Regions from separate parts of the Rhodococcus sp. MPR-R1B genome, predicted to be linked through region 2. Evidence: riboswitches for the same ligand, from Rfam matches in the RefSeq annotation. Region 2 holds a riboswitch; each other region holds the start of a gene.
What was found. A riboswitch is a leader RNA that binds a small molecule or an ion and turns the genes downstream of it on or off. The one in region 2 is predicted to bind cobalamin.

Region 1 (10,764 bases), on a different contig from region 2:
TCAGGCGTCGCACTCGGAACGCTGTATCGCTACTTTCCGACCAAACAGCAACTTCTGGCTGCGGCGATGACGGCGTGGAGCGGTCTCGAATCGGTCCGTCGTCCTGAGAAGTTGCGGGCAGACGGTGGTGAGAACAACGCGTACGAGCGGGTTCTGGCACTTCATCGCCGCGAGATGAAGGCATTCGAGCGTAGGCCCTACTTCGCTCGGTTGGAGATCGAACTCCATTCGTCCTCGGATCAGTTCGTGATCGAGTCGTTGGATCTGCGCGCAGCGGCACATCGGAGAATGCTGTTCGAGTTGATGGACGGCGTCCCGGCCGAGACGGCGAGGGTTGCGGCCGTGGCAATAGGCGGCACGATGCTGACGGCCCTTGCGCTGTGGACCAGTGGCCGGATCGGATTCGCAGAGGCCCAGCGGAACGTCGAAGACGTCATCGGGCTGGTAATTCGCTGAACGGTTTCAACCTAGAATTCAGTTCTTGTTTCTTCTGTCATGAACGCGAATTATCGCTTCGGCTTTGTGAAAACGAAGACGCAGGACGAGACCTTACCTAGAATTCACTTACAAATATGTCGGGGTGTCCGATCCAGGGATCGACGTATCCGTGAACTGTGAAAGTGAGTCGCAATGAAGCGCTCGTACCGAGTCCGCGCTCGAATCTGGATGGTTGTCCTGGCGTCGGCGACGCTGGTGGTGACGGGGTGCGCCGGTAGCAGCCAAGGTACGACCACGGATGCATCGGACGTGACGGTCGGAGTTGTCGGTGACCAGAACAACGGGGGAGAGCCGCGATCGGGTGGCACCGTGTCGTTTGCCACCTACAACGGGATCAGTAGCCTCGATCCGGCTGACCGTCAGGACGGCGGCGCTACCGGTGGTAGCGAAATGGCAGCCATCTACGACCTTCTCATGCGCTTCGATACGTCGGCGGGCGAGTATGTTCCCCACTTGGCTCAGTCGTTGTCGGCCAACGGCGACAACACGGTGTGGACACTGAAATTGCGCGACGGCGTCACCTTCAGCGACGGCACTCCGATGGACAGTGCGGCAGTCCTGTGGAGCATCGATCACTATCTGCAGAAGAAGGGAACTCACGCGCTGGTGTGGAAGACCGCTGTGCGCGAGACGAATTCACCGGATCCGAGTACGGTCGTCTTTACATTGGCGCAGCCGTGGGACGAGTTCCCGATCATGTTCACCACCGGTCCCGGCATGATCGTCGCGCCCTCGTCGATGGCTACCGGCACGTTCACCCCGATCGGGGCAGGCCCGTTCACCGTCGAGAAGTTCGCCTCCCAGGACGAATTGGTGCTCGCTGCCCGTCCGACGTACTGGGACGGGGCGCCGTACCTCGAGAAGTTGCGCTTTCCCGCAATCGTCAACGAGAAGAGCAAACTGGAAGGATTGCACACCGACGGAATCCAGGTTGCCTATCTGAAGTCTCCCGACTTCATTCACGAGGCTTTCGAAGCCGGTGATCCCGGATTTGTGTACTCGGCCAGCATGGCCGGAGTTCTGGCAATCAATCAGCGCGACGATCGGGCAGCGAAGGACGAGCGCGTGCGTAAGGCGATTGTCGCTGCGGTGGACCCGAATACGTTCAACGAGCGAGTTCAGGGCGGCTTCGGCGAACCCGGCACCGACATGTTCGCGTCGTGGTCGCAGTGGCACGGATCGGTGGCCGGGAACGGCTTCGACCCCGAGGCGGCCAAGAAGTATCTCGCCGAGGCGAAGGCGGACGGTTACGACGGAAAACTGACGTACGTCGGGATGAACGATCCGGCGACACAGCGCAGCGCACTGACGTTTCAGTCGCTCTTGCAGGCAGTGGGTTTCACGGTCGACATCACCTACGCAACCAGCATCAACGATCTGATTTCCATGCTGTACGCAAAGCATGACTACGACGTGTCCTACTTCGCGTTCAACGTGCTGGAAGAGTCACCGTTCGTGCGTATGTACGGCAACCTGTTCAGCGATTCGCCGTCGAACATCCTCGGTTACAAGAACGCTCGGATGGACGAGTTGCTCGGCAAGCTGCAAACAGCGTCGGGCGAGGATGAGCGGCGAGCCGTCATCGACGATATTCAGACCGTGGTCAACGAGACGGCGCCGATGGCCGTGGTCAACTCCGGCAAGGTCTTCATCCCGTGGCGCGAGAACGTCCACGGAGTGACCCCGAGTGCGGACGGGATTCTGCTCTTCGGCAATACGTGGTTGAGCTGACCCCCGTGCGCCTTTTTGGTAGTTCCCACTACCAAAAAGGCGCACAGGGGCTTTGCCCCTAAAGCTCCGCTCGTACCAACTTCGCGGCTTCGACGAGGTTACGAAGCGATGCTTCGACCTCGATCGGCCCCCGTGTCTTCAATCCGCAGTCCGGATTGACCCACAATCGTTCGACAGGAACAGCTTTGAGTGCCTCACGCAGGGATTCGGCAATCTCGTCGACGCTCGGCACCCGCGGCGAGTGGATGTCGTAGACACCCGGGCCGACGCCGAGATCGAACCCGACCGAACTGAGATCGTCGAGGACCTCCATGTGTGAGCGCGCCGCCTCGATGGACGTGACGTCCGCGTCGAGGCCGGCGATGGCGCCGATCACCGCTCCGAACTCGGAGTAGCACAGGTGCGTGTGGATCGCAGTGGAATCCGCGACGCCCGAGGTAGCCAACCGGAAGGCGCCGACCGACCAGTCCAGGTAGGCGCGCTGATCCTCGGCACGCAGTGGGAGCAGTTCTCGCAGAGCCGGTTCGTCGACCTGGATGATTCCGATTCCGGCGGCCTGCAGATCGACGGTCTCGTCTCGAATTGCCAGTGCGACTTGATTTGCCGAGTCGGCGAGGGGTTGGTCGTCACGGACGAACGACCAGGCCAGAATGGTGACGGGTCCGGTGAGCATGCCCTTGACCGGCTTGTCGGTCAGGGACTGCGCGTACGTGATCCAGTCGACGGTCATCTGCTTCGGGCGCGAGACGTCGCCGTACAGAATCGGCGGACGCACGCAGCGGGTGCCGTACGACTGGACCCAACCGTTGGCGGTGGCGAAGAATCCGTCCAACTGCTCCGCGAAGTACTGGACCATGTCGTTGCGTTCCGGCTCACCGTGAACAAGCACGTCCAGGTCCAGCTTTTCTTGGAGCGCAACAACTTCGGCAATTTCGGCGCGCATACGGTTGACGTACTCGGCTTCGTCGATCTCGCCCTTGCGCAGTGCTGCGCGAGCGATGCGGATCTTCGAGGTTTGCGGGTACGAACCGATGGTCGTCGTGGGCAGCGGCGGCAGAGAAAGCAGCTCGTCCTGGGCAGCGCGACGTTCGGCGGCGGGCGCGCGACCGGTTGCCGAGTTCAGCACCGCGTCCAGACGGCCTCGAACACTCGCATCATTAAGTCTGCGATCGTCCTTGCGGGTCGACGCGGCCGCTCGTGCCAGAGCGAACTCGTCCTCCACCGACTCTCGGCCCAGTGTGAGAGCGGTTGCGAGAGTTACTACTTCCTTGACCTTCTCGGTGCCGAACGCGAGCCACGAGCGCAGGGCCTTGTCGACATCGGACTCAGCGTCGAGTGTGTACGGAACGTGCAGCAGAGAGCACGACGTGGAGACGGCAAGCGTGTCGACGCTGCCGAGCAAGGCACCCAAAGTGCTCAGTGCCGAGTCCAGATCGGACCGCCAGATGTTTCGTCCGTCGACCACTCCGGCGACGATTAGTTTGCGGGCGAGTTCAGGTACGGAGCCGATCGAATCCTGACCGGCCACCAGGTCGACGGCAAATCCTTCGACGCCGGTGGACGCAAGCGCGGGCAACGCGTCACGCAGCGAACCGAAGTACGACGCCAACAGGATCGACGGCCGCTCGGACAGCGCTGAAAGCTGTTCGTACGCAGCGCGTGCCGCTTCGATTTCCTCATCGGTGCGATCGCCCACGAGGGCGGGTTCGTCGAGCTGAACCCAGCTCGCACCGGCCTTCGCGAGCCGACCGAGTAGATCCGCGTAGAGGGGGAGTAGTTCGTCGAGCCGCGAGAGCAGCGGCTCGTCTGTGCCGACAGCCTTCGAGAGCAGCAGGAAGGTGACCGGTCCGATGACGACCGGGCGGGCTGCAATGCCGTCGGAAAGTGCTTCTGCCAGTTCGGACAAGACCTTGGACGGGTCGAGTGCGAACGTGGTGGACGGTGAAATCTCCGGCACCAGGTAGTGGTAGTTGGTGTCGAACCACTTCGTCATTTCGAGTGGCGCGATGGTGTCCGTCCCACGGGCGGCGGCAAAGTAGCGGTCCAACGGATCGGCGACCGACGCGACGCGGTCGGGCAGCGCGCCGAGAAGAACTGCGGTGTCGAGCATCTGGTCGTAGAAGGAGAAGGTATTGACCGGGATGGAGTCGAGGCCCAGGTCACGGAGGTCGGCCAAGCCCTGCCGACGGAGGTCACGGGCGACAGCCTGCAGGGCGTCGGCGTCGATGCGCCCTGCCCAGTAGCTTTCGGTTGCCCGCTTGAGTTCTCGATGAGGACCGATGCGCGGTGAGCCCAGCACGGTCGAAGTGAATGTTGTTGTCACGGAGTTTCTCCAGATTGCCAATGCATTGATGGCCACTGCCGGCAGACGGGTACACCTCACGAGACCTCGAGTTTCGGCGGACAGTACTGCCCGCACCGCACACGAGGTCCGATGGAGATCTACACGCCCATTCCACGAGGCGGTGGACCGTCGGGCACGGCGTGCCCGACACAGTCGGCAGGTCTTCGGACTCGCGGGCACTCGATCGAGTTGGATCGAACCTACTGGCCGTCGCTTCCCAGGCGGATGCCCAGTGCACATAAACGGCGGTCGTTCCTGCTTACCGCTGCGGGACAGTCCCGGATTTTCACCGGGTTCCCTCTCACTCCGACAGCTTGCGCTGACGGGGCTTCGACGCCGGGAACGGTCTTCGGGGCTCCTCATGACCGCGCCGGGCGAACCAGCTGCATCGACCAGCATAAGGCCAACCCTCCCTGAGCAGTCAAGGAGAGTCGGCGAAGGGCGCTACGCGCGTGACATGTAGGAATTCGAGTCCGGTGGTACGCGCGGAAGATTCTCGGAGGAACGTAGATTCTCCGCCATTTCGACAAGCAGATCCTGCGAAGACGGCGATAGATCGACGACGCGAGAGGTGAGGTTTCGCAGGCGCACGTTGTGCAGCTGTTCGAGGAGAGAGAGGTCCGCCTCGCCGCCCGAGATCGCGGGCGGAGTTTGATCGGACGGGGCGTAGAAGTAGTCCGGATGGACGTTGAAGAAGTGGGCGAGGGCGGCAACCACTTCGGGTGACGGGTTGGTTCGGACGCCGGTGCGCAGTTGGGACAGGTACGGCGTCGAGATGCGGCAGCCGAACTCGGTCATGCCGCGAACGACCATCGCGTTGGTGACGTGAAAGTCGGCAGTCTCGAACAGCGAGTTCAAGCGATCGTTGAACTGGTTCGACATGAGACGTCCCTTCCCCCGTTACGCACAGGCTCCGTCGATTCAATTAACTGCATCATAGCCAGTTATCGAACGATTAGCTGTTTTGGATTCTCGCGAAGGGGTTTGTTTGCAGGGAAAACCCCTAGGGTAGAAGGTCCCTACTTTGAGTGATCTGGACAAATCGCCGTCAAGAATCGAACGGCGAACTATTTGCCGGGGAAGTGGATTCCGGCCATGCGGATCAGAGCCAGCCGTTCGACTCGGCGATTCTGACGGCTTCCGCGCGCGTCGACGCACCTGTCTTGCCCATCGCGGATGACAGATGATTTCGAACTGTCCCTGCGGACAAGAAGAGCGCCCCTGCGATGGCTGCCACGGGTGCGCCGTCGTGAGCGGCGCGCAGTACTTGGGTCTCACGCTCCGTCAGGGGCGACTCGCCGCTGACGAGGCTGTCGGCCGCAAGGGTGGGATCGACGACGCGCAGTCCGGCGTGGACACGCCTGACTGCGTCGGCCAACTGCCTGGCGGGTGTGTCCTTGACGACGAACCCGCCGGCCCCGGCGTGCAGGGCTTTGCGAAGAAATCCGGGACGTCCGAACGTGGTGACGATCAGGACTCGGGTGTCGGGTGCTGCCTCGCGAAGGGCCGCCGTCGCGGCGATTCCGTCCATGCCGGGCATCTCGACGTCCAGAAGCGCGACATCCGGGCGGTGTTCGAGAACAGCGGCCACAACCTCGTCGCCGCGACCGACCTCGGCCACCACGGAGAGGTCGGATTCCAGATCGAGTAGTGCGGCCAACGCTCCTCGCACGAGCGCCTGGTCGTCCGCCAAGAGCAGCCGTATGGTTGCTCGATCGCCCTGGCTGTTCACTCTGTCTCCTGTTCGACTACCTGAAGTGCAAACCCCTGCGGCTGGGGATGAGTGATGATCACTCGTGCGCCCGACGCTCCGGCGCGCTCGCGTAATCCGATCAGACCGTTGCCGGAAGACGTCGACCCGGCCCCTTGCCCGTCGTCGACGACCGACGCACTATTTTCGTCGACCGTGATCCGGCAGTGGGTCGCACCGCTGTGTCGAACGACGTTGGTGACGCCCTCACGGATCGTCCATGCAAAGAGTTCGCGAAGACGCGTGGGAACCATGTCGGTACTGCTCGGCACCTCGTCCTCGATGCCAGCCGCACGCAATGCCTCTCGTGCTCGGGCTATTTCGACGGGAAGAGAAATCCCACGAAATCCTTCGACGGCCGAGCGCACGTCTGCCAACGCGTCACGCGAAAGTCTTTCGAGGTCGTCGAGTTCGTTGCGCGCACGTTCGATATCGACATCGAGTAGGCGATTGGCCAGTTCGGCTTTGATCGTGATGACGGTCAGCGAGTGTCCGAGGATGTCGTGCAGATCGCGCGCCATCCTCGTTCGCTCCTCCATGATTGCCCGCTGCTCCTGCTCTTCGCGTTCATGGAGCATGGCGAAGTTGCGGCTGATCAGGGACATGATGCCCCAGGTCGCGAATGCGGCCGCGCAGACTCCGAGCGAGAGTCCGGAGTAGTTCCCCCACCCGGACGAGAGGCTGACTATCTCCACGGAGGCCGCGAACACCAAGGCGAGAATGCCGCCGGCGACGGTCGGCAACAGTGTCACCGCTGTCACCGCGAGGTACGGTGCTGCTGCCAAACCTGTCGGCCCGACGCTCACGATCATCACGGCGGCCAACGCGGTCAAGGCGGCCAAAGTCAGTGCAGCTTCGCGAATCGTCGGCCGAGTCATCGTCATTCGACGCCGCTGCTGCGTTGTGGCGAAGGTGTAGAGGTAGAGGGCACTGAAGGCGATCGTCGCGAGAATCCCTGTCCAGCCGCGCAGTTCGTCGCGTAGATTCCATCCCTCGATCAGCGGCCCGCCGAGAAATACCATCCAGACCGCCGCGAAGAGAACGCCGAAACGATTCCGCCGCGGGAGCGCGACGGAATCTTCTCGGTCAGTCGTTTGCGACAACTACACACGCTCCGTATCTCGTTGGAACCGCCAGATCGCTCCGCCGGCGAAGATGGCGAACCACACCAGGATATTGACGATCCAGGTCCAGTGAATGCTATTGCCCGTCAACGGTGCGTGGGCGAGGGCGTTGATGCCGAACATCGGGGTGAACTGTGCGATGGTCGCCCATACGGAACCGTCGGTGAGTGGTACGAAGAGTCCGCCGCCGAATGCGAGCAGAGCCAGTCCCGGTCCGAGCAACTGCATGACGTTCTCACTGGGGAGTAGGTACCCCATGAACAGGCCGAAGGCCGCGAAGATCGACGATCCCAGCCAGGCGATCAATGCCGTTGTGAACCAGAGTGATCCGTCCATCTGCGCCGAGGTGAACGCGCCGACGACGTAGACCACGAGAATCGAGACGAGACCGAGCAGCATCGCCATGATCAGTTTGACGGCGATGTAGGCGACCGGGGTCAGGGGAGTCAGCCGAAGTTGTCGGCTCCACCCGGACGCTCGTTCGATCGAGACCATCGCGCCGCCGCTGGTGGTGGCCAGCATCGCGCCGTACAGGGCCATGCTGATCATGATGTACGCGGCGACATTGCCGTGCCCGATCCCGTGGTCGTCGTCGCCTTGACCGAGACCGAAGACGAGGAAGAAGACAACCGGCATGACGAGCGTGAAGATCATCGTGCGCCGGTTGCGAGTCAGGCGACGAAATTCCAGTCGCAGTAGCGTCGTGTTGAATCCGCCGAGAGGTACGACGGTTCGCTCGGCTCCGTAGGTGTTCGCTTCGGTTTCAGTGGTCATCACTTCTGTCCTTCGGAGTTGTTCGACGTGAGTGCGATGAATGCGTCTTCGAGGCCACGCGAGACGATTTCGAGATCGCGAGCCTGCGTATTGGTCAACAGGAATCGTGCAACGGCATCGGTGTCGCCCGAGTGCACGAGCAGCGACTCACCGCGCACCTCGACGGCGTCGGAGTTCGGTATGGCTCGCAGGAGTTCGTCGGTGATGCCTGGAACAGTCGCGCGCAGGGTGCGTCCGGACGCCATCGCCTTGACCTCGGCGGTGGTCCCGTCTGCGACCACGGTGCCTTGCCTGACCAGGATGATGCGGTCGGCGTAGACATCGGCCTCTTCGAGGTAGTGCGTCGCAAAAAGCACAGTGCGACCGTGATCTGCGTCGGCGCGGATGGCGGACCAAAAGTCCCGACGCCCTTCGACGTCCATACCGGTGGTGGGCTCGTCGAGAATGAGCAATTGCGGGTTCGACAGCAACGCCATCGCAAATCGCAACCGCTGTTGTTGTCCGCCTGAGCATTTGCTGACCAGGCGATCGGAGATGTCGAGGATTCCGGCTCTCCCCAGCACTTCGTCGACCGGACGGGATTGGGAGTACAGGCTGGCGGTCAGCTGCACCGTCTCGGCAACCGTCAGCTCTTTCAGTAGTCCGCCGGTCTGCATGACTGCCGAGACGAGTCCGCGGGCAATCGCCGATCGAGGTGACATTCCGAAGACGCTCACCTCGCCTGACGTCGGCCGGGACAGGCCGAGGATCATGTCGATGGTTGTCGTCTTGCCTGCGCCGTTCGGGCCGAGGAACGCGACGATCTCGCCGGGGCGGATGCTCAGGTCGATACCTTTGACGGCGTCGACGGTTCCGAAACTCTTGCGAAGTCCGGTCAACCGGACGGCGTCGTGTGCCGATCCTTCAGTGCGTGTATGCAGTGCCTGTGGTGAATGCCGTGCCTGTGTTGAGGTCATACATAGAATCTGCTCGCTTCGAGGTCGTGATCCCTCGTCCGTCCGTCATTCTTCTGCCATGACATTTGTCATCGGGTCGGCCGGTATCTGTTTCGGTGCAACCTGGCCGAGGCGCGCGAGGACCAACCCCGCGATGATTGCTGCGCCACCTACAGCTTGGAGTGCGGTGACGGATTCCCCGACCAGGATCCACGCGGCGACGACCGCGCACAGCACTTCGGTCAGCGCTACCAGAGACCCGATTGTCGGCCCCAGCAGCGTGATCGCGGCGATGCCGGTGAGATAGGCAATGACAGTGCTGACCAGGACCAGGACCACCACCGGCAGCCACACGTTCACCGAATGGTCTGCCACGACTGCGTTCGAGGCCGAGAACTGGAGGGGGAGGACGCCTACGAGTCCGAGCGCGCCGATGACCACTGCACTGACCGTGAGCCCCGATGCCGCGAGCACAACTGGATGGAGATCACCGTCCGCACGTTCGGAAATGACGAAATAGACTGCAAGGCATGCCGCGGCGGCCAGTCCCCAGGCGACTCCGACGGCACTGATCTCTGCCGATCCGAAGACGTCGATCACCACGGCGGCGCCGATCAAGGCCACCGCCGCACCGAGAAGCGTCTGCACGCTCGGACGCGCGCCCTTGGTTATCCACACCCACCCGATGACGATGATCGGTGCAAGGTACTCGAGAAGCAATGCGACGCCGACCGAAAGATGTTGCACGGCATTGAAGAAGCACAGTTGAACGCCCGAGATCGCGAACACCCCGTACAGCAGTACCGTGCGCGTGTGGGTGCTCACCTGTCGTAGGCGAGGCCATTGGGTGGCTACGGCGATCACCATCATCACCAGTGCGCCGCCGGCAACGCGCGCGAACACTGCGCCGCCGGGGGACCACCCTGATTCGATGAGAGATTTCGCGAACGGGCCCGATACGCCGAACGTTGCCGCGGACAGCAGAGCGAAGATCAAGCCGTTGCGAGAGTTCACGTCGTCACCCGTCAGGAGTAAAAGCGATTACGATGCTGACATTAGGTTGATACGGCTCAGGAGTCAAAGTGCATTTTGCTGGTGACACGGAATCGGCGCTCGTCTTCGCCGCGTCGTTGGTCAACACGGCCCGCGGCGGGGCCGAACTGCTTCCGGATCAAGAGGAGCTGACACGGTTTCTCGACGCGGATCGCTGGACCGGCAGGCGGGACGGCACACCGGAGGAATTGACGGCGGTTCGTGCGCTGCGTCCACGACTGCGAAAGTTCTGGGAAGCCGCGGGAGTGGACGACGCCGTCGAGGTGGTGAACACACTGCTACTCGAATCGGGCGCGAGGCCGCGGCTCACCAGGCACGACGACCTCGGCTGGCACCTGCACGTCACCGCTGACGATTCGCCACTGGTGGACCGGATGGCCGCAGAAGCGGCGATGGGTGTGCTCGATCTGATCCGAACCGACGAATTCTCGAGGTTGCGATGGTGCGAGGCCCCGGACTGCGAAGCGGTCTTCGTGGATTTGTCGCGCAATCGTTCGAAGCGATACTGCGACACCGGGAACTGTGGGAACAGGGCGCACGTCGCCGCCTATCGTG
Region 2 (10,764 bases):
CGGGACTTCGACGCCGGGTTGTAGACCGCAAACGCCATGTCCGCGGCTGCAACTGCCGAGATACGGCGCGCGACGACATCCCACGGCTTGAGGCGATCAGACAACGAGAGCACCGCGTAGTCGTGCCCGAGGGGAGCGCCGACGCGACTGGCGACAGCGTTTGCCGCCGTCATGCCGGGAAGGATGCGGACCGGCACCCCGCGCCACTGGTCTTCGGCGGCAACTTCGAGAACTGCTGCAGCCATGGCGAATACGCCGGGATCACCCGAGGAGACGACAGCTACACGGGCGCCGTTCTTCGCCAGGTCCAACGCCATCGCGGCGCGTTCCGCTTCGACGCGGTTGTCGCTGGAATGGCGACGCTGGCCCGGACGCGTCGGCACGCGATCGACGTACGGGCCGTAGCCGACGAGGTCGGTTGCCAACGAAAGCTCATGCGCCACTTCGGGTGTGGTCCAGGCGGTGTCGCCCGGCCCGAGTCCGACCACGACCACCTCGCCGCGAGACTCGGCTGCGGGTCGAGGGTTGTTCGACGGGCTCGGAACGATGGCGATCGAAAAGTACGGAACTCCGTCCGGGTCGACCTCGGCAGCGGATTCGACGCGTTGACGTGTGGTGCTCGCGCGCTCGACGTAGTGGGCCTCGCCGAGGCGGCCGGAATCCTCGAGCGATTGGAGGACCGGTGGGAAGGTACGTCCGAGCTTGAGGATGGCCGCGGCGTCGGTTTCCTTGAGCCGCCTGGTCAGCTCGGCCTGCGGCAACGTTCCGGGCAGGATCGTGAGGATCTCTTCACCCTCGACCAGCGGCTTTCCGAGTGCAGCAGATGCCGCGCTGACGGAGGTGACGCCGGGAATCACTTCGGCGTCGAAGCGATCGGCCAGTCTCTTGTGCATGTGCATGTAGGAGCTGTAGAAGAGCGGATCGCCGGCGGCGAGCAACGCGACGGTTCGACCGGCCGCGAGGTGAACTGCCAGCCGTTCGGCAGCTGCTTCGTAGAACTCGTCCATCGCGCCCTGGTATCCGGGATGATCAACGGTCTCGGTGGTCACGGGGTAGACGAGGTGTTCTTCGATCTGTCCTTCGCGCATGTACGGCGCTGCAACTCCGCGGGAGATGCTCTTGCCGTGCCGCGCGGAGTGGAACGCAACCACATCGGCCTCGCCGATGACGCGGGCTGCCTTGACGGTCACCAATTCGGGATCGCCGGGGCCGATACCGACACCCCAGAGCTTGCCTGCACTCATTCGACTTCGCTCGCAATCGCATTGACGACGGCGGCGGTGATCGCGCTGCCGCCGCGTCGGCCGCGGAGAACGAGATGATCGATCCCGCTGGCGTGTTCGATGAGGGCTTCCTTCGACTCGGCAGCGCCGATGAAGCCGACCGGACCTCCGACGATGGCGGCCGGACGGGGTGCGCCGGCTTCGATGAGGTTCAGGAGATGGAACAGTGCGGTGGGTGCGTTTCCGATCGCGACAACAGCGCCCTCGAGCTTGGCTCCCCACAGTTCGAGAGCAGCCGCCGAGCGAGTGTTGTCGATGGTCGACGCCAGCACGGGAACCCGCGGATCGCCGAGGGTGCAGATGACGTCGTTGCCGGCGGGCAGACGCTTGCGCGTGATGCCGGCAGCCACCATCTGGGCGTCGCAGAAGATCGGCGCGCCGTCGCGCAGAGCTGCGCGCGCAGCCGAGACGACACCGGGTGTGAAGGCGACGTCGTCGACGAGATCGACCTGGCCACTTGCATGAATCATGCGCACTACAGCTTGCGAGACATCCGCCGGGAAACGGCTCAGGTCGGCTTCGGCCCGAATGGTGGCAAAGGACTGGCGATAGATTTCCGCGCCGTCACGGATGTACTCGATCATGTGCCACACGATAGAGGCATCACCGATCGGGCGGATTCACCCGGTAACCGTCACCCGTCGCGATCACATCCGCTACGTCCCCGCGGGGACGTCCGCAGCTGCGGTCGCACCCGGCCCAGTGCTGGCGCCCGACAACCGGAAGTTCTGCCTGCTCGACGGCGGTGATCGCGTCGGCGCGCACGTCGGCGAGCGACTTCTCGCATCCCGGACTTCCGGTGCAGGCGGTGACCTCGAGCCACGGTGAGTTCTCGTCGAAGATCAACCCCATGGGTGCCAGCACCCGGACTACCTGCTCGGCTGCCCATTCGTCGAGGTCGAAGATATGCACCGATCGCCACGGCGTCACGACGACGGGCTTGTCGACGGCGGCGAGGAACTCGGCCAGCCGAGCGTCGAGCAGTCCGAATCGCAGGCCGCCGCCCAGAGCTACGGTCCCGTCGCGCTGCTCGAGCCAGCCGACAGTGGGCCGTGCATCCGGCGTGAGGTCCGCCGCAACGGTGGACTCGGCGCTCAGACCCAGCTGCTCGAGGGTGCGTTCGATTCCGTCCGGAACCTCGGCCAGGCGCCAGTGCTTGTCGCGAACGTCGAGGAACGATCGAGCCGCCGCGAGGAGCAATTCGACGGCGTCGTCCGCCTGGACGAGATGAGTGGTGTGGTGACCGGCGAGCACCAGTGAATGCTCGGTGGCGCTGCGCGCATGGAGTCCGAAATCGCCCCGTAGCCCGGTGATGTCTCCGCGCCCGTCGTCGAGGGTGAACAGGGTTCGCCCTGGCAGATCCGCCAATGCTTGATCTGCTTGGATCGCCGAATCGAGACGGTGGACCAGTTCACGAATGTCGGCTACGCCCCCGATACGGCCGGACAGTGGGGACGCGAGGATGTTGCGCACTCGCTCGTGCGTCGCTGACGGCAGCAGACCGGCCGAAGCGATACGCGCCGCGAAGGCTTCGGGGTCCGAGACCGAGCGCAGTTGTACGTTGCCCCTCGAGGTGAGTTCCATCTGCCCGTTGCCCAGATCGCGCGCCGCGTCGGCGAGCGTCTGCAACTGGGTGGGGGTGAGGAGTCCGCCGGGTAGGCGCACGCGTGCCAGTGCGCCGTCGGCGGCGTGGTGAACTTGCAGTGCACCCGGGCACGCGTCTGGCTGTGAACGGTCCGTGGGCATGGCTCCAGGGTACGACCTGTCATGAGTGCCTTCTGCGGACCGGTAGCATCACCACCACCAGTGACGGCAGTTGAGGAAACCGGTGAAAGTCCGGTGCGGTCGCGCCACTGTGAGTGTTGCTCGAGCGGGACGTGTTTCCGCCCGGAAACACGAGTCAGACCCTCAACCGCCGTCGATGACAGATCTGTGCCACGGGGCGCGAAACCCCAGGAAGGCTTCACCCGTGATTCTTCTGCTCTCCACGTCCGACACCGATCTGCTGAGCGCCCGCGCCAGCCAGGAAGCCGGCGACGGAGTTTCCTACCGCTGGGCCAACCCCTCACGCTTGCTGGTCTCGGAGGACTTGCCGCCCTTGCTCGACGGCGTCGACCTCGTGATCGTTCGTATCCTCGGCAGCCGTCGCAGCTGGGAAGACGGCTTGGACATGGTCCTCGCCTCCGGACTTCCCGTAGTCGTTCTCGGCGGCGAGCACGCGCCGGACGCCGACCTCATGGAGTGCTCGACGGTTTCCGCCGGTGTTGCTGCCGAGGCGCACAACTACCTGGCCGAGGGTGGCGCACAGAATCTGGCACAGCTGCACCACTTCCTGTCCGACACCGTCCTGCTCACCGGCCACGGGTTCGAACCGCCGGCCCACCTGCCTTCCTGGGGCATCGCTGATTTCGCGCCCGATCTCGACTCGGCGAGCGGTCCGGTCATCGCAGTTCTGTACTACCGCGCCCAGCATTTGGCCGGAAACACCCGGTACATCCAGGCGTTGTGCGACGCGGTCGCCGAGGCCGGTGGCACCGCGCTGCCGATCTACTGCGCATCTCTGCGAACCGCAGAAGCCGAACTTCTGAGCACGCTCCGCCGCGCCGACGCCATGGTCGTGACAGTTCTTGCTGCCGGTGGCACGAAGCCCGCGACCGCGTCCGCCGGTGGCGACGACGAAGCCTGGGATGTCGCCGCACTCGCTGCGCTCGACGTCCCCATCCTGCAGGGCCTGTGCCTGACCAGTAGCCGCGCCACCTGGGACGAGAACGACGACGGACTGTCGCCTCTCGACGTCGCGACCCAGGTCGCGGTGCCGGAATTCGACGGCCGCATCATTACCGTCCCGTTCTCCTTCAAGGAAATCGACTCCGACGGACTGTCCACGTACGTCCCCGACGTCGAGCGCGCTGCCCGTGTCGCCGGGATCGCGGTCCGTCACGGCAAGCTGCGCCACATTCCCACCACCGAGCGTCGCGTTGCTCTGATGCTCTCGGCGTACCCGACCAAGCACGCCCGCATCGGCAACGCCGTCGGTCTCGATACTCCGGCGAGCGCAATCGACCTGCTCACCGAAATGCGTTCTGCCGGTTACGATCTCGGTCCGGTCGACGGTCCGGACGCAGTTCCCGGCCTGGCGGCGAAGGACGGCGACGCGCTGATCCATGCCCTGATCGCGGCCGGCGGACAGGATCCCGACTGGCTCACTGCCGAGCAGCTCGAGGGCAATCCGATCCGCATCTCGGCAGCGAAGTACCGCGAATGGTTCGCCACCCTGCCCGAGGAACTGCGCAGCGGTGTCGAAGAGCACTGGGGCGCAGCGCCCGGAGAGCTGTACGTCGACCGCTCGCAGGATCCCGACGGCGAAATTGTCATCGCGGCACTGCGATTCAACAACATCGTCCTCATGGTCCAGCCGCCGCGGGGATTCGGTGAAAAGCCCGTCGCGATCTACCACGACCCGGATCTGCCGCCGAGCCACCACTACCTCGCGGCCTACCGCTGGATCGCTGCAACACCGGACAACGGCGGATTCGGCGCCGACGCCGTTGTGCACCTCGGCAAGCACGGAAACCTCGAATGGTTGCCCGGCAAGACACTCGGCATGTCCAGCAACTGCGGTACCGACGCAGCCCTGGGCGACCTGCCGCTGATCTACCCGTTCCTCGTCAACGACCCGGGTGAAGGAACACAGGCAAAGCGTCGCGCCCACGCGACTCTCGTCGATCACCTGATCCCGCCGATGGCCCGCGCCGAAAGCTACGGCGACATCTCCCGCCTCGAGCAACTGCTCGACGAGCACTCCAATATCTCCGCACTCGACCCGTCCAAGCTCCCTGCCATTCGCCAGCAGATCTGGACGCTGATGCGGGCGGCCAAGATGGACCACGACCTCGGCCTCGCGGAGCGTCCCGAAGAAGACGTGTTCGACGACATGCTCCTGCACGTCGACGGGTGGCTGTGTGAGATCAAGGACGTCCAGATCCGCGACGGTCTGCACATTCTCGGCCGCGCACCCGAGGGCGACGCCGAAATCGAACTGGTCCTGGCCATGCTCCGTGCCCGTCAGATGTGGGGCGGCGAACAGAGTGTCCCTGGTCTGCGCGAAGCTCTCGGGCTCAGCGAAGACGGCGACGAGTCCCGCAACCGTGTCGACGACGTCGAGGAAAAGGCGCACGCTCTGGTTCGCGGCATGTACGACGCCGATTGGAACCCCGCTGCGGCAGAACAACTCAGCGACGACGAGACCGTCGTGAAGATCCTTCAGTTCGCCGCCACCGAAGTGGTTCCACGCCTCCGACAGACGAACAACGAGATCAAGCAGGTCCTGCACGCGCTCGACGGCGGCTTCATCGCCGCCGGCCCGAGTGGGTCACCGCTGCGCGGCCTGATCAACGTGCTTCCCACCGGTCGTAACTTCTACTCCGTCGATCCCAAGGCAGTTCCCTCACGACTTGCGTGGGAGACCGGTCAGGCGATGGCCGAGTCGCTCGCCGCTCGATATCTCGCCGATCACGGCGAGTACCCGCGCTCGGTGGGTCTGTCCGTGTGGGGTACCGCCGCCATGCGTACCTCCGGCGACGACATCGCCGAAGTGTTCGCGCTCCTCGGTGTTCGCCCTGTCTGGGACGAAGCAAGCCGACGTGTGGTCAACCTCGAAGTCATCGATCTCGAAGAGCTCGGCCGCCCGCGCATCGACGTCACCGTCCGCATCTCCGGATTCTTCCGTGATGCGTTCCCGCACGTGCTCGCACTGCTCGACGACGCTGTTCAGTTGGTCGCCGCATTGGACGAGACGGACGAGCAGAACTACGTGCGCGCCCACGCGCAGGCCGACCTTGCCGAGCACGGCGATGCCAGGCGTGCGACCACCCGCATCTTCGGTTCGAAGCCCGGAACTTACGGCGCCGGCCTGCTGCAACTCATCGACTCCAAGACCTGGCGCGGTGACGACGACCTCGCCGAGGTGTACACCAACTGGGGCGGCTTCGCGTACGGCCGTGGGCTCGACGGAATCCCGGCAGCCGACGACATGCGCAGTGCTTACCGTCGAATCAACGTGGCGGCCAAGAACACCGACACGCGTGAGCACGACATCGCCGATTCGGACGACTACTTCCAGTACCACGGCGGCATGGTTGCGACCGTGCGCGCGCTGACCGGAAAGTCGCCCGAGGCGTACATCGGCGACAGCACTCGGCCGGAATCGGTTCGCACACGCACACTTTCGGAAGAGACCGCACGTGTCTTCCGGGCGCGCGTGGTCAATCCCCGCTGGCTCGACGCGATGCGCCGTCACGGGTACAAGGGTGCGTTCGAGATGGCGGCCACGGTCGACTACCTCTTCGGGTACGACGCCACCACCAACGTGGTCGCGGACTGGATGTACGAAAAGCTCGCCGAGACCTACGTTCTGGACGAGCAGAACCAGAAGTTCATGACGCAGTCCAACCCGTGGGCCTTGCACGGAATCGCCGAGCGGCTCCTCGAAGCCGCCGAACGCAACATGTGGGAGCACCCCGAGCAGAAGACACTCGACGGCTTGCGTCAGGTGTACCTCGAAACCGAAGGCGAGCTCGAGGGGGAGTAAACCTCGATCACCGTCAGGTCCGGGCGCTGAAGTGAGTCAGCGTCCGGACTTGATGATCTGAGCGATGTTCCGCTCCGCCAGAGCAGTGATGGTCAGTGACGGGTTGACGGTGCCGGTGCTGCCCGGAATGGCAGCGCCGTCCATCACGTACAGGCCGTCGTAGCCCTTGACTCGCCCGTAGCCGTCGGTGGCCTTGCCCAGAACCGCACCGCCTAGGGGATGCGCGGTGAACGAGGAATTGACGTCTTTCGCGAACGGCAGGGCGGACGGCAGCGTGGTGCCGGCGAAGGCCATCTTGTTCTGGACGGCGCGTAGTGCCTCGACGGTGGCGTCGTTGCCGTTCTTCGGCCAGTTCAGCACCACCCGATCGGAGCCGCCGTCGTAGGCGAAGTCGGCGCGCTGCGAGTCGAGGGTCATCCCCAATGTTCCGAGCATGCCGATGTTGACGGGCAAGCCGGGGACATACCAATTCTCGAGGGAGAGTGGCATTCCCGACTCGTCGACGATGCGTGATGCCGACGGTGAGGCTTGCGCAGTGCCGTCACTGAAGCCGAACGAGCGCACCATCCCGGCGTCGCCGTTCGTTCCCCAGCCCTTACCGACGTGTTCGTTGAGGTTGGGCAGCGCGCCCGTCGCCTGGGCGCGTACCAGCAGTTCGGAGGTGCCGATCGAGCCGGCGCCGAGGAACAGACGGTCACAGGTAAGAGTCTTCCGGGCCAGAACGCCACCCGTCGGATCCGTCGATTCGACGTCGACGACGTAGCGTCCATCACGTTCGCGACTGATCGCGAGCACCTGATGTCCGTAACAGACGGTGGCTCGTCCGGTGGCTTCGGCGGCGGGAATGTAGTTCTGTGTGAGGTCGAACTTCGCGCCGTTGGAGTTACCCATGTTGCTGTCACCGACAGTGGCCGAGGCTCGGGTTCGGCCGTCGAGTTCTGAGCGCACCACGTCCCAGTTCCAGATCCCGTCGATCCGCTGCGGATCGAATCCGGCACGACGAGCGTCCTGATCCCAACGACGCGAGTGACCGAAGTTCGGGGTTTGGTAAATGTCTTCGGGCAACGGGCTCAGACGCAGCATCTGGCGCACTTTGGGGTACCAGGTGGACGCCATCTCGTCGTAGTCGAGGGAGTTGCCGAAGACTGCGTCGAAGAATCGGCGCTCGGGCGCGATCATCACGCCGGTGAAGATGATGGAACCACCGCCGACTGCAGCGCCGCGCCAGACCGAGATGTGTTGGTAGTCGGTGGCATCGAGGACGCCGCTGAAGTAGTCGCACGCCACGGGGAGTCCGGTGAGGTTGGTGAACGATGTTCGCCGGAAGACTCCGCGGCCGTCGGCCAGCATGTCGGAGGTGTGAATCTCCCGTTGCGGATCATGCGGCCACCGAAGTCCGCGTTCGAGGATGGTGATCTGGGTGCCGCTCTGCGCCAACCGGAGGGCGGTGGCGCTTGCGCCGAATCCGGACCCGATGACGATGGCTTCGGAATGCTCCGGGGGAGTAGGAGATGGTGCGAACAACTCGGGGACGAGCGCGCGGTAGTGATCAGCACCCATCGGGAGCGCCCGCAGTGGTGCGGGGGTGGCGTGGCTGGTCGACGTCGACATGAGCGGCGCCGCGGCTGCAACTGCCGCCCCCGCCCCGGCGGCTTTGAAAAAGTCACGACGCTGCATGTCACGGCGCTGCATGTGTAAATTCGACTCCCCAGTTCGACGGTTTGCCCCAGAATAACTCGAGATGGAGTTCGGGGACGAAACGGCGTGTCTGACGTCATGAAGAACCGGATAAAACGTGCATAAGTGGCACTTCCTGGGTGGTACTGATCGGTCACCAGATAGTCGCGGAATCTTGTCGGTGTTCAGCGAGAGGCGCTCGCACCTATCCTCGAGGAGTGAACCCCGACTTCAAGCGCGTCTCCGAGGCCAAGTACGTCCTACTCACGACCTTCCGCAAGGATGGAACTCCGGTGGCGACTCCACTCTGGGCCGCGCCGGACGGCGACAAGCTCCTCATGTGGACCGTCACCGATTCCTACAAGGTCAAGCGCATCAGGCGAAACCCGTCGGTCACCGTCGCTGCGTGTGACGCTCGGGGAAATCCCAAGGGTGAACCGGTGGCCGCCGTCGCCGAGATCCTCGACGGACCGGGCACCGATCATGCTCGCGACGCGATAGCACGTCGGTACGGAATCCTCGGCTGGATCACCATGAAAGGCAGTCTCCTGCGCCGCGGCAAGACCGGAACGATCGGACTTGCCATCACTGCAGCCTGACCGCGCGTCAGTTGCCGAGCAGATCGTCCAACGCTGAATCGAACCGCGGATACGTGAAGGGGAAGCCTTTGTCCGCCAACACTTTCGATACGGCATGACGACCCGTCAGGCCCAGGGCAGCGTCGCTGCGAAGAAGGAACGCGCCGAATCTGACCATGAAAGCGGGCGTCGGCGGCGCAGGTGGCCGGTGAAGGTGCTTGCGCAGCCCGGCCATCAGCTCTGAGTTTCGGACGGGATCCGGAGCCGTCGCGATGACCACCCCCGAGGCAGCCGAAACGGGTTCGAGTGCCCAACGAACGATCGACAGCCAGTCCTCGATGTGAATCCAACTGGTCCACTGCCTACCCGAGGCGACGCGTCCGCCCAGTCCGAGACGCACGAGCAACAGCAATCGCTCGAGCGCCGGTGTGCCCTTCTCCAACACGACACTGGTTCGCAGGATCACCACTCGTGACGCGTTTGCACCCTCGACCGCTGCCTCCCAGTCCTTTGCGACGTCGGTCATCTGAGGTGGCCCGTCAGCGAGGGGAGAATCCTCGTCCAATCGTGCCTCACCCGCATCGCCGTAGATCGCGAGCGTGCTCGCCTGGATCCACACCGGAACAGGGTTCGCCAGTAGTTTCGACGCTTCGACCAGCGCGCGGGTCGGATCGACTCGGGAGTTGGTGAGTAGTGCGATGTTTGCCGGGGTGGGTCGGCGATCGACCAACTCGCCGGCCAGATTGATCACCGCGGCGCCGCCGAGTTCTCCCGCCCAGTCGCCCACCGTGACACCGTCCCACTGAACCTGCCTGTGCCTGCCAGGTTTCGGTGAGCGAGTCAGGACCACGACGTCATACCCACGGTCCGCGAGATCGTCGCTGATCCGGCGGCCGAGAGCGCCGGTGCCGCCGGCGATCACGACCTTCGTCATCACTGCGCCTGGCTGACCGAGGACATGTGGAAGTCGGGAATCCGCATGGGCGGCATGGCCGTGCGGGTGAACCAATCTTTCCACTCCCGGGGAAGCGTGATCTCGGTACGTCCAGCCTCGGTGACCCGCCGCAGGAGATCGAGAGGGCTCTCGTTGAAACGGAAGTTGTTGACGGCGCCGACGATCTTGCCGTCCTCGATCAAATACACCCCGTCACGGGTGAGTCCGGTCAACAGCAGCGTCGTCGGATCCACCTCACGGATGTACCAGAGGGTTGTGAGCAGTAGACCCTTCTCGGTACCTGCGATCATGTCCTCGATCGAGGTGTCGTCACCACCGGTCAGGATGAGATTGTCGCCGGGAACTGCGACAGGTCGACCGAATTCTCGTGCAGCGTGGCGCGGGTACGCCAGCGCATTGACGACGCCGTCTCGGACCCAGTCGACGGGTTCGATCTCCATACCGTTGTCGAACAGTGAGACGGATTCACTCGACGACGTCGTGATCACGAACGGCGCGGATTGCAAGCCCTCGGCGCCGGGGTCGGAGGTGAGTGTCAGTGGCAATCCGAGCTTCTCGCCGATCCGGGTACCACCGGTGGTGGACAGTGCGGTGTGGCCCTCTTCGGCGCCGCGACCCTCCATGGTCCACATCAGATAGATCATCAGGTCCGCCACAGCCGACGGCGGAAGAATTGTCTCG
Region 3 (10,764 bases), on a different contig from region 2:
TAACCGAGAGAATCGGCGGCGGCTGTCACCGACCCTTCCTGTGCAACAGCGACCAGGACCCTCAGCCGAATTAGATCGAGCATGCCAAAATCATAGAAGATTTCGATGCTTTGGACGAAAACACGTATTGGATCTATGAATCGGTGTTTGGCAGGGTGAATCACATGGCACCGGCATCTGATCTCACGGCATCAAACCAGCTACATCCACCCGTATGGGCAGACATCGAGCGTGCCAGTCAGGTCGTCCGTCGGCATCTACCGGTCACGCCCCTGATATCGCACCCGACCTTGGGTGCGGGCTCGTGCAGCCAATTGTTCGTCAAACACGAGAACGTGCACCCCACGGGTGCGTTCAAGGTTCGCGGCGGACTGAACCTGGTGGCAGGACTGGATGAGGCGACGCGGGCGCGGGGGATTGTCGGCTACTCGACCGGAAACCATGCTCAATCCTTGGCGTATGCCGCGGCGGGTGCGGGCGTGCGGTGTGTGATCGTCATGCCGGTTGGGGCGAATCCAGTCAAGGCTCACGCTGTCCGCATGCTCGGAGCCGAGCTCATCGAGCACGGTGTGAACTTCGACGAAGCACGTGCTCACGCCGATTTCATCAGCGAACGTGACGGCCTGCGTCTCGTGAGCGCCGCCAATGAGCCGGCAATCCTCGCCGGTGTTGCAACGGCCTACGTCGAACTCCTCGAACAACAACCTGATCTGGACGCGGTGGTGGTCCCAGTCGGTGGCGGCAGCGGTGCGGCGGCGGCGTGTCTCGTCGCCAGTGCGCTTGCACCGCACCTCGAGGTGTTCGCAGTGCAGTCTGAGGCCGCACGAGCCGCACATGACTCGTGGAGTTCCGGCACGTGCGTCGAGCGCCCGAACACCACCCGTGTCGAGGGGCTTGCGACCGGTGCCGGGTTCGCACTGACACAACGTGTTTTGCGTGAACGGCTAGGAGGCTTCCTGCTCGTCACGGATGACGACATCACCCTCGCGCAGCGGGCGTTGCTCTACGACGCTCACACTTTGAGCGAAGGTGCTGGTGCGGCCGCACTTGCTGCGGTCTATTCGCATCCGAACACCTTCGCTGACAAGCGCGTTGCTGTTGTCTGCACGGGCGCCAATGCCTCCGAGAGTGAGATCCGCAGGGTCGTCGGCTAATTCATCTCGTACTCGGAACAATGTGCAGTGTCAGCGAACTGACGGAAAGCCGAAGTACGGTGTTCCAATGACTTCACCCCGAGACAAGTCACCTATCACTCGCAATGTTCCCGCACTCATGCTGGTAGTCGGGGTCATTGGATTGATCGCAAGTTTCGGAGTGACCTCACGTTGGGGGTTCCCAGCGTCCGCATCGGAGCTTTGTAGATCAAGTTCGTATGGAAGCGGATTGCTCGAAGAAGCAGGATGGGCTTGGATCCCGTTTCCCGTAGCCTCTTGCAAGGCAGTGGATTTCGATTCTTCCGCAGTTTACTTCGCCCTCGGATGGGAAAACTCGATCACTGCCGCAGTATCGATCGCATTTATCGCCATGGCTCTGAAACTCACGTGGGGTGCAGGAGTTCAGTGATGCTCATATGCCCGGCCTTGGGTTCGTTCGGAAGGCTGACCGGCACAAGCCCCATGCTTTCCCGACGCTCGTTGACCGAAAAGACGTACTGGGCAAATTCAGGCTTGACGTGCACGTCCGGAAACTGTGCCCGAAGTTTGCCCACGATCTGATAGCCCTCGTCGTACCAGTCGAAAACGTTGATCCCTGGATTCCACCGCGGTCGTATCGCGAAGCCGTCGATCTCGGTCACAAAGAACTTTTGGAAGCGATCAGTCCACGCCAGTATCTTCTCTCCGAGTTCGTCGTCGATCCCCATTTGGCTCGGGAGAACGTATGCCTGCGGGAACCGTTGCGGCGGGATGACAATCAATTCCTTCGACGGCCACAGCGAACTGGGATGACCATGGTCTGGATAGATTCTGATGACTAGCATTGCAGACTCGTTCCGCTGGCCGAAACGCTCCGAGGCGAAGTCACACCACCGGTCACCAGTGCGTACCCGGCACGAGTCGGGCGGCACGACGGCCGAGTTTGCGGATGCGCGAGCGCGAGTGGTGCTGTCGCGCCGGTGTTGCCGGAGCGTCTGCCGGAGTTTCCTTGTCTACCTGACCCTTTGCCGCCGGAGAATCGGGGAAGGCCTGGTACATCTGGTTGAGAATTCGGTCCTTGGTGTGCGGTGCGAACAGGGTTCCCAGATCACCCAGGGTTCCCAGTGGTACGTCGATGCGTTTGGGGCGGTCGATCAGCGCGCGGATCACCATTGCCGCAGCCTTTTCCGGGCTGGTGATCGGGCCGTTGTTGTATTCGCCGGTCGGAGCGATCATCGGTGTTTCGACCAGCGGCATGTGGATGGTCGTGAAAGTGATTCCGTCCGCCAGGGTTTCAGAGGCGGCTACGTCCGAGAAACCGTCGAGGGCGGCCTTGCTCGCCACGTAGGCCGAGAATCTAGGCGTTGCCGCCTGGACTCCCGCGCTGCTGATGTTCACGATGTGGCCGAAGCGGCGAGAACGCATGGTCGGTAACAAGGCGAGCACCAATCGCACAGCGCCGAAGTAGTTCACGGCCATCGTTCGTTCGTAGTCGTGGAAACGATCAGTGGAGTGGTAAATGCCGCGCCGGATGGATCGGCCGGCGTTGTTTACCAACATGTCTACGTGATCGTGTTCTGTCAGAATGCTTTTGATCGTGTGCTGGACCGACTCGTCGTCGGTGATGTCGCAGGGGTAACCGAACGCCTTGCCTCCGGCTGATCGAATCTCCTGTACTGCGGCATCGAGTTCGTCGGTGCGGCGTGCGATCAGGAGAACGGTGGCGCCCTTCTGAGCGGCGGCAATGGCCGATGCCTTGCCGATTCCGGAAGAGCCTCCGGTGATCAGAACGATCCGACCCACGAGTGGTCCTTCGGGACTGTTACGTCGTGCGCGATTGGGATCGAGGTTTGCGCGCCAGTACTTCCACAACACAGTGGAGTACGACCCGAACTCGGGGACCGCCAGTCCCGATCCGGCCAGGGCGGCAACGGTTCTCTCCGAGGTGAAGGTCGGCGCCATCGTCATGTTGTCGAGCAATGCTGCAGGCATGCCGATGCGATCGAGGAAGACCTTCCGTGCCGATTCTGCCGAGTCCATCGGCAAGGGCGAGACAAAGGGTTTGGCGATCACGCCCGGAAGGCTGAGTGCGGGCCGGGGTGCTCCGGCGGCCTTGGCGAGTCCGGCATAGATTTCGCGTACCGGTTGAGGTTTCGGATTCACGAGATGGAATGCTTCGCCGTCGTGGCCGGGCGCGTGCATCAATTCGACGAGGGCGGCGGCTACGTAATCGACGGGCACCATATTGGTTGCGCCGAGGTTGGGGATCGGGACGGGGAGTGCTGCAGGTAGTTTCGCGAGTAGCGCCAGTCCTGGAAACAAGTAGTACGGACCGTCGATCTTGTCCATCTCCCCGGTGACGGAGTTGCCGACCACGGCAGACGGCCGATAAACACGCCAGGTGAGGCCTTCTCGTTCTCGAACGAGCTTCTCGGCCTCGAACTTGGTTCGGTGGTAGGGCGTCGGAAAGCCTTGGCCGCAATCGAAATCGGTCTCGCTGAACGTGCCCGGATAGTCGCCTGCGACTGCGACCGATGACACGTGATGAAGGGTGGCTCCCAGTTTCGCAGCAAGTTCGACCACGGCGCGTGTGCCCTCGACATTCGTCGAAGCCTGCTCGTCTCCGGCGGTGATGTCGTAGATCGCGCCGAGGTGAAGGACGTGGTCGGCAGGTGGGGGAGAATCGATGCCCAGCCCAGGCTCGGTCAGATCTCCAATGAGCGGATGCACGCGATCGCCGCCGGGAATTGCCGACACCTGTTCTTCGAGTTTGGCGACAGAACCGGCTCTGACCAGCACATGGATCTGAGCAGTTTGATCACGCTCGAGCAGGAGTGGCAGTGCAGCTCGTCCGAGAAATCCAGTACCGCCAGTGACGATGTATGTGGCCATAGTCGGTAACTTACTCCAAAGTAAGATCAGCGGCTAGAGGGAAACGAACATCAATGCGTCATGACCCCGTCCTCGGCGTCGAAGTCGATGCCCGCGGAGATGATTCCGGAGAACAAGAACGCGACGGCAAGCGCAAGAGCGGGGATTGCAAGGATCCATTCGAAAATTGTCATGCTCCAAGTCTGACGAAATCAGCTTCGGAGAACATCGCCCTGCGGAGCGATTTAGACGATCGGGCAGTCATCCTCGAGGACGACTGCCCGATCAGGGAAATCCACTAGGTCTGTTGCTGAAGAGTTTCGGGCGCAGTGGGGTGCGCGCTCGTCCTTGCGTCGCGTGACGTGATTTCGGATGAGATGTGGGCGGCCGTTGTTCCGAGGGTGTGAAGGCCATGCGCCGTCCGCCAGTAGACCGGCGCACCATCGTCGAGGCGATGGAGTGGCCAGGCCGGCAAACCCTAGGCCGGTTCAGCGCCCGACAAGTCCTCGACCGCATACGGGGTCGTTCCTTCGAACAGAACACCGATCCCGAAAGGATCGGCCATCTCGAGCCTTGACTCAGCGAACCGCAGCAGCCAGGTTCCGTCAGCCCAGATCACCGCCTCAGGTTCGCCGAACAGTGACTCCGTGGCGTCCAACTCCACGAGTTCGGAGTGGCGGAGGCCGAACTGTGGCCCACGCAGCTGTTGACGCAGGTAATCGGCGGCGACTTCGGCAAACTCACCGAACCGGGCCATCACGGTCGCAGCGAGCTCACACACCGCAGACTCCGGCACGGTGGCCGGCTCGATAACCAGACTCACCGGCCTGGAGTCACCGACCCCCTGGACATCGATGATCGATGTCCAGCACGCCAACGAATCGTCCGAGTCGACACGCGAAAACACTGCTGAGCCGACCACAACACTCTCAGGTAAGTCATCCACGACCCCTAGTCGAACACGGCTCTCCGCAGGATCCCAGGCACTCTTCAGCGACATGATCCAGTCGCGATCAGTGGCCGATGCCGACCTTCGCGTGAACCTTTTTCATCCACACAGGAGCCCACCAGTTCGCTTCGCCCATCAACTTCACGAGCGAGGGCACGAGCAACATGCGGATGATGGTCGCGTCGACGATCAGCGCGACGATCATGCCGACGCCCAGGAACTTCATCACTGACAGCCCTGACATTGCGAAGGCCCCCGTCACCACTATCAGGAGTAAGGCGGCAGCCGTCACGATGCGGCCGGTGCGCTCGGTTCCGAACTTGACCGCTTCCTCTGTCGTCGCTCCCGCGTTCTTGGCCTCGACCATCCGTGACATCAGGAAAACCTCGTAGTCCGTGGACAATCCGAAGACCACCGCCAGGATGAGCACGACAAACGTAGCCTCCAGCGGAGTTTGACTGACCCCGAGGAGTTCGACGCCGTGTCCGTCCTGGAAGACGAAGGTGAGGACACCGAAGGTGGTCGCGAGACTCAGGGCTGCCATCAGCACCGCCTTGATCGGCAGCACCACCGAACCGAACGCGAGGAACAACAGGATCAGGGTGGATCCGACCATGATGAGGATCATCACCGGTAGCCAGTGCAGGACGGCGTTGTTGCCGTCGTCGACCATGGCTTGACCGCCGCCGACAAGCAGCACCGTTCCGTCGGGAGCGGAGATCGCACGCAGATCTGTCACTGCGGCGCTCTGTGATTGGGGTGTAGAGCCCTCGCTGTAGAGAGCCTGAACCGCGACGAGTTGATTGGTGCTCGCGACGACGGTCGCCTGACCGATGCCCTCGACTCGACCGGCGGACTCGGCGATCGCTGCACCTTCGGCCGGGGTGAGAGTGTTCCCGTCCTCGGCCTGAAGGATCATCGTTGCGCCGTTTCCGGTTTGCGGGAAGTCGTTGACCAACGTGTCCATTGCGACGCGAGCGGGGTCGTTGTCCGGTAGTGCGGTGTACGAGAGTTCTCCCAGCCGGGCGCCGAGCAGCGGCGAGGCCATCACGAGCAGCACAGCCACGATCGTCACCGAGACTGCGACCGGACGCTTCATCACCCACGTGACGACGCGGCCCCAGAACTTGCGCGAGCGTTCCTCGCCGCGTTGCGCCGCATCCTTGCGCCACGTCAGGGCGTTGATGCGATGCCCCAGAATGGCAAGCAGCGCAGGCACAGCGGTCAGCGACAGGACGGCCGCGCTCAATACTGCGGCGATCGCGCCGAAGCCCAGAGACCGGATGACGGCCTGGGGGAATACGAGCATGCCGCTGAACGCACAGATCAGCAGTAGACCCGAGAACATGACGGTGCGACCCGCCGTCAGAACTGTCCGCTGAGCAGCCGCTCCCGGGTCCGAGCCCGAATTCAGTTCTTCACGGAACCGACCGACCACGAACAGTCCGTAGTCGATGGCAAGTCCCAACCCGAGAAGAGAAGCGACGTTGATCGAGAACGAGGACACATCGGTGATCAGCGTGAGGATTCGCAGAACGGCCAAAGCGCTCAGGACACTGAGTACACCCACGAACACGGGCACGGCAGCGGCGACGATGCCGCCGAAGATAAAGACCAACAGCACCAGAGTGATCGGAATGGCGATGGCTTCGGCGACCACCAGGTCCTTCTCGAGCTTGGTGTTGAATGCGACGCCGACGACGGTGTTACCCGCGAATTGTGCCTCGGCACCTTCGACTTCGAGCTTCGGCAGGAGATCGGCGAAAGTGGCGGGCGTGACGCCCGAGTCCGGTGCCAACGTGATCGCAACGGCCGCCATGGATCCGTCGTTCGAGAGCAGGCTGGCCTTCGCTGCGGCGTCTGTTCCCCAATACGATTTCACCGAAGCGGTCGGCACTTCGGTTTTGAATTGGTCGACGGCGGCTGTCACTGCCGGCCCGATGTCGTCCAGAGTCTTGCCGTCCGTGGGCGAGTAGATCGCGATGATGTCCGGGGTCTGCGGTCCGAGATTGTCTTCGATGATGTCGGCGACCTTCGCGGAGTCGCTGCCCGGATCGATGAAGCCGCCCTGGCTGAGCTTGCCGAACACTCCGAGTCCCCACACCCCACTGATGAGAACTATCAGAACCGCGAGGCTCAGTACCCACCATTTCCGGGCGACGACGGTTTGGGCCCAGCGTGTCATGTATCAACTCCGGTGTGTGGGGGCGTCTGGCCAGATCGACTGTAGTGGGCGTTTGGTCTTGAATCGGAAACGTCATGCATACTGCTCGAAGCACTTGCAAGCCACGCGTGTGGGGGAAGCCGGTCCGAATCCGGCGCTGACCCGCAACGGTAGGTCGATTCTCGGTAGTCACCGAGTGTCGGCAAGCCCGATTACCCGCCGCGCGGTGTGCGACATCCATTCGTCGTGGTCTACGAAAAGGAAGTCCAGCAGGAGCTCTGGCCGAGGATCAGCGTGCGGGCGGAGTTGTCTGTCGGATTCTCATTCGTGGCTCAGAGCCCTTACGAGGTCCCCGTGTCACTTCAGTTCTCCCCGTCCCGCGCCGCCGCTGTTCTCATCGCGGTCGCCTTGGTTTCGGCAGGTTGTTCCAAAGGTCAGGAATCAGAGTCGGCGTCTGCTGCGGAATCCTTCGCACAGCCGGTATCCGTGACCAACTGCGATCGCGAGATGACCTTCGATTCGCCGCCGCAGCGCATCGTGTCTTTGAACGGACACGTCACCGAAGCCCTCATCGAGATCGGCGCGGGTGATCGGATTGTCGGGCGGGCGTACAGCGACAACCCGCCAACTGCCGAGACCGCCGATGTATTCAACAAGATTCCCAGCCTTTCCGATACGTTCCCCAGCATGGAGCAGGTCCTCGACGTCGATCCGGACTTCGTGGTCGGAGGAATGACCAGTGCCTTCAACGAGAAGCAAGGCCGTTCCCGAGACGCTTTCGGCGAGCGCGGAATCAACACCTTCCTCTTCTCGGAATACTGTGGCACCGGTTTCCCCGACATCGGATTGCTCGAGAACGACTACACGCAACTCGGTCGAGTCCTGGGCGTCGAAGATTCCGCCCGCGAGGTCGCAGAGCAGATCAGCGATGGTCTCGATTCCGTCCGCGCTTCGGTCGGAGACGCGGCGCCGGTACCGACCTTCTTCTACGACAGCGGTGACCAGGTTCCGACGACCATCGGCGGAGTCGGCGTCGGTCAATTGGTCGCGGAATACTCCGGCGTCTCGAACATCTTCGCCGAAGGGACAAAGCCCTACATCGACGCATCGTGGGAAGCTGTTGCCGAGCGTGCACCCCAGGCAATCGTGGTCATCGACTACGGCGACAAGACAGCCGAGCAGAAGATCGACTTCCTCCGTGCCCAGCCGTTGATGGCGACCACCCCTGCTGTGCAGCAGAACCGGTTCGTCGTGGTTCCTCTCGCTGACCTGTTCGAGAGTTCACGGTTGGTGCGTTCGGCACAGACCATCGCAACAGCCTTCCATCCAGGCGCTGACGCGGCGAAGTGACCCGCACGCGTTACGGGTACGGCGCCCTGCTTGTCGGCTTGGCGGTCGCCTTGGCGATCGTCCTGGGGTTGGCCGTCTCCTTGGGATCGGTTCGCATTCCCGTCGGTGACGTCTGGGCGATAGTCGGAGCCCGTTTGGCGCCAGGGACTTTCGAGACGTGGTGGACCGCGGCGCGGGAGTCGATCGTGATCGACTCCCGCCTGCCACGTGCACTCACTGCCGCGGTAGTGGGTGCTTCGTTGGCCATGGCAGGTGCAGTTGCTCAAGCTGTCACCCGTAATCCGCTTGCCGATCCGTATCTGCTCGGAGTCTCGTCGGGCGCGGGATTCATGGTGGTGCTCGTGTCGGTGCTGGGTTTCGGCGCCGGCCTCCTCGGGGTTTTCACGATTCCGGTCGCAGCATTCGCCGGGGCGATGATCCCGTTGTTTCTCGCACTGCTGATCGGCGGCCGGTATCCGCAGCCGACCGCGATCATTTTGGTGGGTGTCGCGCTCGCCCAGATATTCTCGGCGCTCATCACCTTTTGCATCCTGGTATTGGCCGATGATCGGCACGTGACGTCGGTGATGCACTGGATTGCCGGCGGATTCGGTGATGCACGATGGTCGACGCTGATCTTCCCGACGATCGCACTCGCCGTCGTCGGCACAGCCCTTCTGTTCAGTTCGCGATGGATGGACGTTTTGCAGACCGGTGACGACGGGGCCGCTGCACTCGGTATGAACGTCCGACGGTTCCGTGTCTTGTCCTTGCTCGCGGTCTCCGTACTCGCGGGCGCAGCAGTCAGCGTTGCCGGTGGAATCGGTTTCATCGGTCTGCTGATCCCGCATCTGGCCGGCTTCATCGTCGGCACCAGAGCAATTCGACTGCTCCCTGCTGCAGCCCTGCTGGGCGCCGTCGCGATGGTTGCCGCGGATACCGCTGCGCGCTCGGTGGCACAATCCACTGAAGTTCCGGTCGGAGTGATCACGGCCCTCGTGGGTGCACCGATCTTCGTCTGGATGCTCTACCGGCAGTATCGGAGGCTCGAACAGTGACACAGGCCAGAACAGTGACACAGGCCAGAACAGTGACACAGACCAGAACAGTGACACTCCCGAAAGACTCCGAAACTGCGCCCCTGCTCGAACTCGTCGAGACCCGGGCGCGGCTCGGAAATCGCGAAGTGTTGCGCGGCATCACTTTCGCAGTCAAGTCCGGTGAAATATTGGGCTTGGTCGGGCCGAACGGCAGTGGCAAGACGACGGCGCTGCGCTGCTGCTACAACGCTTTGACGCCGACAGGTGGCGCAGTTCTGATCGATCAAGTCGACTCGACGACGCTCTCGCGTAAGGACATCGCCCGAACTGTCTCGGCAAGTGTTCAAGAACCCACTGTCTCGGCAGGACTGTCGGTTCGTGAATCGATCGCGCTCGGACGAACTCCGCACCGCAGCTGGTTGGACCGAAGCACGGAGCGCGATACCGCCATCGTGGACCGGTGCATCGAGCAGGTCGGTTTGGTCGAGCTTGCCGGACGAGACGTATCGACCCTGTCGGGTGGTGAGCGGCAACGTGTCTCGATAGCTCGCGCATTGGCTCAGGAGCCCAAGGTTCTGTTGTTGGACGAGCCGACCAATCATCTCGATCTTCGTCACCAGTTGATCGTGATGGAACTGCTTACCGAACTTGCGTCGGCGGGGCTCGCAGTTGTGGTCACGATGCACGATCTACGGTTGGCAGTCGAGTACTGCGACAACCTTGCCGTGCTCACCGAAGGTGAACTCCGCGCGTGTGGGTCTACGGTCGAGGTGTTGGACGAGCCGTTGTTGGCCGAGGTTTTCGGCATCAGGGCGCGAGTCGAACGCGGAGTACGTCCGCGGATGGAGATATTGGGGCTGGCATGACGGAATCGGTGGCCGGGATCTACGCCCGTATGGCAGTAGCTGTGCCGTTCTTCGACAACCTGAGCGCGTATCCGGATACGGTGCCCGCGGTGTTGATGACCGACCCCCAGTGGTTGGCAGCACGTGTCGCCGATACGGCAGAGCGATGGGGGAGTGCGGACAGTCGAGTGAACGGCACGTTGTGGTGGTACTCGGCCAGCTCGACGCTGACCGGCATTCCGATCGGAACCGGGATGGTCACCGGGTTCGCGGCCGATCCATCGTTGGACGGTGGGCGGATCTTCTTGCGTGACAACGGCTATCTGGGCGGGTTTGCTGCCGGATCGGTCATTCCGATCTCGCGGAGTGTGGCGGAGTTGGGCCACGCGATGTTCCGCTCACTCAGTCCCGTGATCGAGGTACTCGCCGAGGT

Region 1: another riboswitch for cobalamin. It lies ahead of metE (5-methyltetrahydropteroyltriglutamate--homocysteine S-methyltransferase); the one in region 2 lies ahead of AC1Q61_RS17330 (cobaltochelatase subunit CobN).
Region 3: another riboswitch for cobalamin. It lies ahead of AC1Q61_RS20920 (ABC transporter substrate-binding protein); the one in region 2 lies ahead of AC1Q61_RS17330 (cobaltochelatase subunit CobN).

The regions. Positions count from the first base shown of each region.
Region 1 is NZ_JBXAFO010000002.1:203,725-214,488, forward strand. Features, by position in the region: gene AC1Q61_RS03660 (TetR/AcrR family transcriptional regulator) at 1-456, shown strand, start outside; gene AC1Q61_RS03665 (ABC transporter substrate-binding protein) at 631-2,229, shown strand; gene metE (5-methyltetrahydropteroyltriglutamate--homocysteine S-methyltransferase) at 2,288-4,552, opposite strand; cobalamin riboswitch at 4,712-4,920, opposite strand; gene AC1Q61_RS03675 (helix-turn-helix domain-containing protein) at 5,018-5,455, opposite strand; gene AC1Q61_RS03680 (response regulator transcription factor) at 5,676-6,305, opposite strand; gene AC1Q61_RS03685 (sensor histidine kinase) at 6,302-7,426, opposite strand; gene AC1Q61_RS03690 (ABC transporter permease) at 7,427-8,221, opposite strand; gene AC1Q61_RS03695 (ABC transporter ATP-binding protein) at 8,221-9,177, opposite strand; gene AC1Q61_RS03700 (EamA family transporter) at 9,223-10,170, opposite strand; gene AC1Q61_RS03705 (CGNR zinc finger domain-containing protein) at 10,239-10,764, shown strand, end outside.
Region 2 is NZ_JBXAFO010000011.1:99,066-109,829, forward strand. Features, by position in the region: gene cobJ (precorrin-3B C(17)-methyltransferase) at 1-1,244, opposite strand, end outside; gene AC1Q61_RS17320 (precorrin-8X methylmutase) at 1,241-1,867, opposite strand; gene cobG (precorrin-3B synthase) at 1,887-3,029, opposite strand; cobalamin riboswitch at 3,081-3,213, shown strand; gene AC1Q61_RS17330 (cobaltochelatase subunit CobN) at 3,253-6,873, shown strand; gene AC1Q61_RS17335 (GMC oxidoreductase) at 6,910-8,550, opposite strand; gene AC1Q61_RS17340 (PPOX class F420-dependent oxidoreductase) at 8,769-9,149, shown strand; gene AC1Q61_RS17345 (TIGR01777 family oxidoreductase) at 9,157-10,062, opposite strand; gene AC1Q61_RS17350 (metallopeptidase TldD-related protein) at 10,062-10,764, opposite strand, start outside.
Region 3 is NZ_JBXAFO010000015.1:117,023-127,786, forward strand. Features, by position in the region: gene AC1Q61_RS20885 (LysR family transcriptional regulator) at 1-83, opposite strand, end outside; gene AC1Q61_RS20890 (threonine ammonia-lyase) at 165-1,154, shown strand; gene AC1Q61_RS20895 (hypothetical protein) at 1,538-1,978, opposite strand; gene AC1Q61_RS20900 (SDR family oxidoreductase) at 2,031-4,025, opposite strand; gene AC1Q61_RS20905 (hypothetical protein) at 4,076-4,198, opposite strand; gene AC1Q61_RS20910 (hypothetical protein) at 4,483-4,950, opposite strand; gene AC1Q61_RS20915 (MMPL family transporter) at 5,018-7,138, opposite strand; cobalamin riboswitch at 7,210-7,355, shown strand; gene AC1Q61_RS20920 (ABC transporter substrate-binding protein) at 7,472-8,467, shown strand; gene AC1Q61_RS20925 (FecCD family ABC transporter permease) at 8,464-9,504, shown strand; gene AC1Q61_RS20930 (ABC transporter ATP-binding protein) at 9,555-10,352, shown strand; gene AC1Q61_RS20935 ((2Fe-2S)-binding protein) at 10,349-10,764, shown strand, end outside.